Regions from separate parts of the Streptomyces sp. LARHCF249 genome, predicted to be linked through region 1. Evidence: riboswitches for the same ligand, from Rfam matches in the RefSeq annotation. Region 1 holds a riboswitch; the other holds the start of a gene.
The links. Region 1 has a riboswitch for glycine ahead of gcvP (aminomethyl-transferring glycine dehydrogenase). Riboswitches for the same ligand answer to the same signal wherever they lie in the genome.
Positions count from the first base shown of each region.

Region 1 (4,204 bases):
GCCAAGCCGGCGGGGCTGCTGCTGATCGAGCCGGGGACGGAGCGCGAGCTCCTCGCGCCGATGTCGGTGCGGACCCTGCCCGGGGTGGGGCCGGCCACCGGTGAGCACCTGCGCCGCGCCGGGATCACCACCGTGGGGGACCTGGCGGAGGCCGGGGAGGACGAGCTCGTGCGGATGCTCGGGCGCTCGCACGGGGTGGGGCTGTACCGGATGGCGCTGGGGATCGACGACCGGCCGGTGGTCGCGGAGCGGGACGCGAAATCGGTGTCGGTGGAGGACACCTTCGACGTGGACCTGCACGACCGGGTGCGGATCAGGACCGAGGTGCAGCGGCTCGCGGACCGGTGCGTGCAGCGACTGCGCGGCTCCGGGCACTCGGGGCGCACGATCGTGCTGAAGGTGCGCCGGTACGACTTCTCGACGCTGACGCGCTCGGAGACGCTGCGGGGTCCCACGGACGACCCCGCGGTGGTCCGCGAGGCGGCGGCGCGGCTGCTGGAGGGCGTGGACACCACGGGCGGGGTGCGGCTGCTGGGCGTGGGGGTGACCGGGCTGGCGGACTACACGCAGGAGGACCTGTTCGCCCAGTCCCAGTCGCTCGCCGCCCAGCCGCGCGGGGAGGCGGGGGCGGCCGCTGAGCCCGACGGGGCCGCCGAGCCCGGTGGGGCGGGTGGGGCCGCCGTCGGGCCCCTGGAGGGCGTGGAGGGTGCGGAGCCTTCCGGGGGGCCCGAGGCCGCTCCCGAGCGGCGCTGGACGGCCGGGAGCGACGTACGGCACGCGGTCTACGGGCCGGGGTGGGTGCAGGGCAGCGGAGTGGGGCGGGTGACCGTACGGTTCGAGCAGCCCGGATCGGAGGTCGGCCGGGTGCGGACCTTCCGGGTGGACGACCCCGAGCTGGAGCCGTCCGATCCGCTGCCGCTGGTGGGGGAGGAGCCGCCTCCCGAGGCGGCCTAGCGTCTGTCCATCGGATCAGGCCGGGTCCTCGTCGCCCGCCAGGCGGCCGAAGTCGCGGTGGAACTCGCTGGGCAGGGTCACGTCCAGGCCGTAGTGGTGGTAGAGCTGCAGCTCCTGTTCGGGGGAGAGGTGGCGGCCGACGCCGAAATCGGGGGCGTCCTTGATCAGGGAACGGTCGAAGGGCACCCGCAGGGTGTCGCCGACCAGTTCGCTCGGCTCCAGCGGGACGAAGGCGTCCCGGCTGAACAGGCCGGTCCGGACCGCTGCCCATTCCGGAACTCCCGTGGCGTCGTCGAGGTAGACCTCGTCGATGGTGCCGATCTTGGTGCCATTGCGGTCGAACGCCTTGCGGCCGATCAGGCTGCGCGGATCGATGTCGGTCTGCACGGTCCCTCCAAATGGTCGCAACTCCTCCGTAATGACTACAGAAGGGCATATCGGGAAAGGAGGCCACTCGGGGAGTGCCCAGATCCTCGCTGGTAGGCTGGGTGATGGCTGTCGACCCTGTGCGGGAGAGTCCTCCGAGTGATCGAGACGGAGGCGCCGAAGGAGCAAATCCTCCCCGGAATCTCTCAGGCATACGTACCGCACGGACGAGGCCACTCTGGAAAGCAGGGTCGGGTACCGGGCGCTCAGTGCCGGTTCCGCTCCTCACCGACGGTGAAAGCCGGTTCTCTCGAGCGACCCTCGGGCGGCCGGTGAAACTCTCAGGTTGAGATGACAGAGGGGGAGGCCGTCCGGGTGCCCGCGCCGTGGTGCCCCTCGCAGGTCATACGACCAGGAGGCCTCCGTACATGACCGCCAACCGCATTCCGCTCTCCCAGCTGGAGCGAGGCATCCCCTTCGAGCAGCGCCACATCGGCCCGGATGCCGAGGCGCAGGCGAAGATGCTCGCCCAGGTGGGCTACGGCTCCCTGGACGAACTGACCGCCGCCGCGGTGCCGGATGTCATCAAGACCGCCGAAGCGCTCAACCTGCCCGAGGCGCGGACCGAGGCCGAGGTGCTGGCCGAGCTGCGCTCGCTCGCCGACCGCAACCAGGTCCTCTCCCCGATGATCGGCCTCGGCTACTACGGCACCTTCACGCCGCCGGTGATCCTGCGCAACGTGATGGAGAATCCCGCCTGGTACACGGCCTACACGCCGTACCAGCCCGAGATCTCGCAGGGCCGCCTCGAGGCGCTGCTGAACTTCCAGACCGTCGTCGCCGACCTCACCGGGCTGCCGACCTCCGGTGCCTCGCTGCTCGACGAGGGCACCGCGGCCGCCGAGGCCATGTCGCTCGCCCGCCGCGTGGGCAAGGTCAAGGGCGGCGTCTTCCTGATCGACGCGGACGCGCTGCCTCAGACCATCGCCGTGATCGAGACCCGCGCCGAGCCGACCGGTGTCGAGGTCGTCGTCGCCGACCTGAGCGACGGCATTCCGGCCGAGATCGCCGAGCGCGGTGTCTTCGGCGTGCTGCTCCAGTACCCGGGCGCCTCCGGTGCCGTACGGGAGATCAAGCCGCTGATCGACCAGGCGCACGAGCTCGGTGCCATCGTCACCGTCTCGGCCGACCTGCTCGCGCTGACCCTGCTGGCCTCCCCGGGCGAGCTGGGCGCCGACATCGCCGTCGGCACCACGCAGCGCTTCGGTGTCCCGATGGGCTTCGGCGGACCGCACGCCGGTTACATGGCCGTCCAGGCCAAGCACGCGCGCTCGCTGCCGGGCCGCCTCGTCGGCGTCTCCGTGGACGCGGACGGCAACAAGGCGTACCGCCTGGCGCTGCAGACCCGCGAGCAGCACATCCGCCGTGAGAAGGCCACCAGCAACATCTGCACCGCGCAGGTGCTGCTCGCCGTCATGGCCGCCATGTACGCCGTCTACCACGGCCCCGACGGCCTGCGGACGATCGCCCGCCGCACCCACCGCTACGCCGCTCTCCTCGCCGCGGGCCTGCAGGCCGGCGGGGTCGAGATCGTGCACGGCGCGTACTTCGACACGATCACGGCCCGGGTCCCGGGCCGCGCGGCCGAGGTCGTCGCCGCCGCCCGCGAGGGCGGGGTCAACCTGTACCAGGCCGACGCCGACCACGTCTCCGCCGCCTGCGACGAGACCACCCTGCGCGCGGACGTCGAGGCCGTCTGGGCCGCTTTCGGCGTCACCGCCGACATCGAGGCGCTGGACGAGACCACGGTGGACACGCTGCCCGAGGGCCTGCTGCGCTCGGACGACTACCTGACCCACCCGGTCTTCCACCAGCACCGCTCCGAGACCGCGATGCTGCGCTACCTGCGCAAGCTCTCGGACAAGGACTACGCGCTGGACCGCGGCATGATCCCGCTGGGCTCCTGCACGATGAAGCTCAACGCGACCACCGAGATGGAGCCGGTGACCTGGCCCGAGTTCGGCCAGCTGCACCCGTTCGCCCCGGTGGAGCAGGCCGAGGGGTACCTCACGCTCATCAACGAGCTGGAGGAACGTCTCTGCGAGGTCACCGGCTACGACAAGGTCTCCATCCAGCCGAACGCCGGCTCGCAGGGTGAGCTCGCCGGTCTGCTGGCCGTCCGCGCCTACCACCGCGCGAACGGCGACGAGCAGCGCACCGTCTGCCTCATCCCGTCCTCCGCGCACGGCACCAACGCCGCCAGCGCCGTGATGGCCGGCATGAAGGTCGTCGTCGTCAAGACCGCCGACGACGGCGAGGTGGACGCGGACGACCTGCGCGCCAAGATCGAGCAGTACCGCGACGAGCTCGCCGTGCTGATGATCACCTACCCCTCGACGCACGGTGTGTTCGAGGAGCACGTCGCCGACATCTGCGCCCAGGTGCACGAGGCCGGCGGCCAGGTCTACGTCGACGGCGCCAACCTCAACGCCCTGGTGGGCCTGGCCAAGCCCGGTCACTTCGGCGGCGACGTCTCGCACCTGAACCTGCACAAGACCTTCTGCATCCCGCACGGCGGCGGCGGCCCGGGCGTCGGCCCGGTCGGTGTCCGGGCGCACCTGGCCCCGTACCTGCCGAACCACCCGCTCCAGCCGAGCGCCGGTCCCGAGACGGGCGTGGGCCCGATCTCGGCGGCCCCGTGGGGTTCGGCCGGCATCCTGCCGATCTCCTGGTCGTACGTGCGCCTCATGGGCGGCGAGGGCCTCAAGCGCGCCACCCAGGTGGCGGTGCTCGGCGCCAACTACATCGCCAAGCGCCTGGAGCCGCACTACCCGGTGCTCTACACCGGCCCGGGCAACCTGGTCGCGCACGAGTGCATCATCGA
Region 1 covers NZ_JBIXJQ010000003.1:743,665-747,868, reverse strand. Annotated here, with positions in the region: gene ACIPUC_RS11715 (DNA polymerase IV) at 1-954, shown strand, start outside; gene ACIPUC_RS11710 (PRC-barrel domain-containing protein) at 970-1,341, opposite strand; glycine riboswitch at 1,454-1,552, shown strand; gene gcvP (aminomethyl-transferring glycine dehydrogenase) at 1,749-4,204, shown strand, end outside.

Region 2 (4,204 bases), on a different contig from region 1:
GCGGGGAGGTCACGCACGGCGCGTAGCCGAGGCTCTCGACCTCCATGCCGCCGTACTGGGCGTCGGGGGAACCCGGCTGCCCCTGCCAGAGCAGCATCCACAGCCGGCCCTCGGAGAGGGCATGCAGGAGTGACTCGTAGCTCTCATAGCGCCCGGGAGTCACCTGGCGCAGCATGTGCTCGACCTGCCCGGCCGCGGCCGTGCCTGACGCACTCACCCGGTACCCCTCTTCGTCCGCCCGTCGTCCACGCGTACCCAGCTTAAGCGGCGCTACGGCAGGTAGAAGGGGCGTACGCGCTCACGAATCCAGTCCGTGACCGGGTCCTGCACGGCGTCGAGGAGGATCAACTGCACGGGCCAGGGGGCCGGGACGCGGGTCAGGGCCCGGCCGAGGGCCTCCATCGGCGCGTTTCGCATGTCAGGCTCCCATCCCACCAGTCGGACACCGATGAACAGTTCCGGGTCCCCGCCCTCGACGCTGGCGAGGCAGCGGTGGGCGGCGGCGACCACGCCGGTGGTGCGGAACTCCTCCGCGGCGGCGGCCAGGAAGTCCACGGGGTCCTCCTGCCAGTCGGGCTCGTAGAGCCGGACGCGACCGCCGGTGGACGGCCCGTCGAGCGGCGTCCGCCCGGTGCGGCACAGCTCCGCGACGGCGGGCGGGGGCAGGGGGACGCCGACGGCGCCCTCGGGGTTGAGCGCGATGCCGAGCTGCGGCGGCAGGCCGCGGGCGAACTCGACGGCGGGGGCCACGGCGAAGTCCATGCCGGGGCCGACGCAGAAGCGGAACTGGGCCTCGGAACTGTAGACCGGGACGTACGCCGCCCCGCCGATGTCCATGGTGGGCAGGTCGAGGCCGGCGGAGTCCGCGGCGCCGCCGCCGGGCAGGGGCACCCAGACCTGGCTGCGCCCGAGCACCTCCAGGATCCGGCCCCCGGCATCCGGCTGCCCGAGCGCCGCCCCGAGCACCTGCTCCAGCTCATTCCCCGGCCAGCCGCCGTTGCCTTGCATGTACCCCTGCCTCCGTGATCCCGCGGATGTCGTGCCGAGGGTATCGGTGCGGCGCCGTCGCCGGTCCGGAGCCCCGGCAGTCGCTCAGTCGTGGAAGGCGATCTGCGTCACGGCGGAGGCCGAGCGGCGGTCCAGCAGGGTGACCGAGGCGCAGCCGGCCGGGGGGCGGCCGGCCTCGGCCTCGCGCAGGAGCCGCGCCACCGCGCCCCGGTGCCGGGCGAAGGCGTACGCCGTGACCCGCCGCCCCCGCGCCGCCTGGCCGGACAGCGCCTCCTGCGGGCTGCTGTCCAGGAGCAGCAGGTGCAGCGCCCGGCCCCGGCGGCGCGCGGCCGCCGCGAGCAGGCCCCGCACCCAGGTCTGGGTACCGCAGTCGTGGACGACCACCGAGGCTCCGGAGCGCAGGGTCCGCCACAGCCCCCAGTAGTGCGCGGCACGCACCAGCGGCCGGTACACCCCGTACGGCAGCGCCGCCGGCATGCGCCGCTCCCAGCGCTCGCGCGTGTCCTGCGAGTCGATCGCGCCGCCGTCGCCCGCCGCCCTCTTGATCAGCGTGCTCTTGCCGCCGCCCGGCAGTCCGGACACCACCACGATGTCGCCCTGGGCGAAGACGAGCCGGCGCGCCCCCCGCGCCCCGGGCCCGCGCAGGTCCCGTACCAGGCCGGTACCGGTACCGGCGCACGCCGCACCGGCACCGCCGGCGGCCCCGCGCTGCACGGGCACCGCGTCCACGGGCCCCGCTGCCGCCACACTTACGAATCTCCGCACAGTGTTCGCCTCCCCCGAATCGGGTCACCAGGACCCTTGCCCACTGAGTGTAAAGAGACGGTAATCCGGGAGGGCCGGTTCCGTTCAGGTCCGCCGGCCCCCGCACGAACTTTCGGGGCACCACGCCCGATCACCGCGGTGGCGTGCAATGATGTGCGCCATCTGGACCAACTGCATACCGGCCGCTTGAATCCGCGCGGGAGAGTCCCGGCACGCCGCGAGGCCGTGCACGGGCGCCGAAGGAGCAAGAACCTCCCTTGAATCTCTCAGGCCCCGTACCGCGTGGATGAGGCAGATCTGAAAAGCGAGCTGTCCGACCGACAGCTCCACCCAAGGTGCAAGCCGACGGTTCCCGGCGACGGGGGCACTCTCGGCGAACCTCTCAGGTTCCGATGACAGATGGGGAGGACCTTCCTCGTCATGTCATGCCCTGGGACTCGGGAGCCACACCCATGAGCACTGCCCCCCGTCTGACCGCCCTCGATGCGCTGCACCGCTCGCTCGGTGCGACCATGACCGACTTCGCGGGCTGGGACATGCCCCTGCGGTACGGCAGCGAGCGCGACGAGCACAACGCCGTGCGCACCAAGGCCGGTCTCTTCGACCTCTCCCACATGGGCGAGATCACCCTGACCGGCCCGGAGGCCGTCAAGGTCCTGGACTACGCGCTGGTCGGCAACATCTCCACCGTCGGCGTCGGCCGCGCCCGCTACACGCACATCTGCCAGGAGGACGGCGGGATCCTCGACGACCTGATCGTCTACCGCCTCGGCGAGACCGAGTTCATGGTCGTCGCCAACGCCTCCAACGCCCAGGTCGTGCTGGACGCCCTGACCGAGCGCGCCGCCGGCTTCGACGCCGAGGTCCGCGACGACCGCGACGCGTACGCGCTGATCGCCGTACAGGGTCCCGAGTCCCCCGGCATCCTCGCCTCGCTCACCGACGCCGACCTGGACGGGCTCAAGTACTACGCCGGCCTGCCGGGCACGGTGGCCGGAGTGCCCGCGCTGATCGCCCGTACGGGCTACACCGGCGAGGACGGCTTCGAGCTGTTCGTCGCCCCCGAGCACGCCGTGGAGCTGTGGCAGGCGCTGACCAAGGCGGGCGAGGGCGTCGGCCTGGTCCCGGCCGGCCTGTCCTGCCGCGACACCCTGCGCCTGGAGGCGGGCATGCCGCTGTACGGGCACGAGCTGACCACCTCGCTCACCCCGTTCGACGCGGGGCTGGGCCGGGTCGTGAAGTTCGAGAAGGAGGGGGACTTCGTCGGCCGCGCCGCACTGGAGGCCGCCGCCGAGCGCGCCGCCACCAACCCGCCGCGCAAGCTGGTCGGCCTGATCGCCGAGGGCCGCCGCGTCCCGCGCGCCGGCTTCGCCGTCGTGGCCGGCGGCCAGGTCGTCGGCGAGGTCACCTCGGGCGCCCCGTCCCCGACGCTGGGCAGGCCGATCGCGATGGCGTACGTCGACGCGGCGCACGCCGCGCCCGGCACCTCCGGCGTCGGCGTGGACATTCGCGGTACGCATGAGCCGTACGAGGTCGTGGCCCTGCCGTTCTACAAGCGGCAGAAGTAGCCCCGTACACCGACTCTGCAGCACCGGCCGTCTCAGTACCCAAGACCGCTGTTCGTATCCACTCCCCCGCATCCAGGAGAATCAGGTCATGAGCAACCCCCAGCAGCTGCGTTACAGCAAGGAGCACGAGTGGCTGTCGGACGCCGAGGGCGGCGTTTCGACGGTCGGCATCACGGAGTTCGCGGCCAACGCGCTCGGTGACGTCGTCTACGCCCAGCTTCCCGAGGTAGGCGACACGGTGACCGCGGGCGAGACCTGCGGCGAGCTGGAGTCGACCAAGTCGGTCAGCGACCTGTACTCCCCCGTCTCCGGCGAGGTCGTCGAGTCCAACCAGGACGTCGTCGACAACCCGGCGCTCGTGAACACGGACCCGTTCGAGGGCGGCTGGCTGTTCAAGGTGCGCGTCGCGGAGGAGCCGGACGACCTGCTCTCCGCCGACGCGTACGCCAAGCTCACCGCCGGTAACTGACCCAGGGGATCCTGATGTCCGTACTGAACACCCCTCTCCACGAACTCGACCCCGACGTCGCCGCCGCCGTCGACGCCGAGCTCGTGCGCCAGCAGTCGACCCTGGAAATGATCGCGTCGGAGAACTTCGCTCCGGTCGCCGTCATGGAGGCCCAGGGCTCGGTCCTGACCAACAAGTACGCCGAGGGCTATCCCGGCCGCCGCTACTACGGCGGCTGCGAGCACGTCGACGTGGTCGAGCAGATCGCGATCGACCGCATCAAGGCGCTGTTCGGCGCCGAGGCCGCGAACGTCCAGCCGCACTCGGGCGCCCAGGCGAACGCCGCCGCGATGTTCGCGCTGCTGAAGCCGGGCGACACGATCATGGGCCTCAACCTGGCCCACGGCGGTCACCT
Region 2 covers NZ_JBIXJQ010000007.1:456,892-461,095, reverse strand. Annotated here, with positions in the region: gene ACIPUC_RS23095 (enhanced serine sensitivity protein SseB C-terminal domain-containing protein) at 1-217, opposite strand, end outside; gene ACIPUC_RS23090 (enhanced serine sensitivity protein SseB) at 271-1,008, opposite strand; gene ACIPUC_RS23085 (AAA family ATPase) at 1,093-1,755, opposite strand; glycine riboswitch at 1,961-2,064, shown strand; gene gcvT (glycine cleavage system aminomethyltransferase GcvT) at 2,226-3,341, shown strand; gene gcvH (glycine cleavage system protein GcvH) at 3,430-3,810, shown strand; gene glyA (serine hydroxymethyltransferase) at 3,825-4,204, shown strand, end outside.
Region 2: it holds a riboswitch for glycine, as region 1 does, so the genes downstream of both, gcvT (glycine cleavage system aminomethyltransferase GcvT) here and gcvP (aminomethyl-transferring glycine dehydrogenase) in region 1, are expected to answer to the same signal.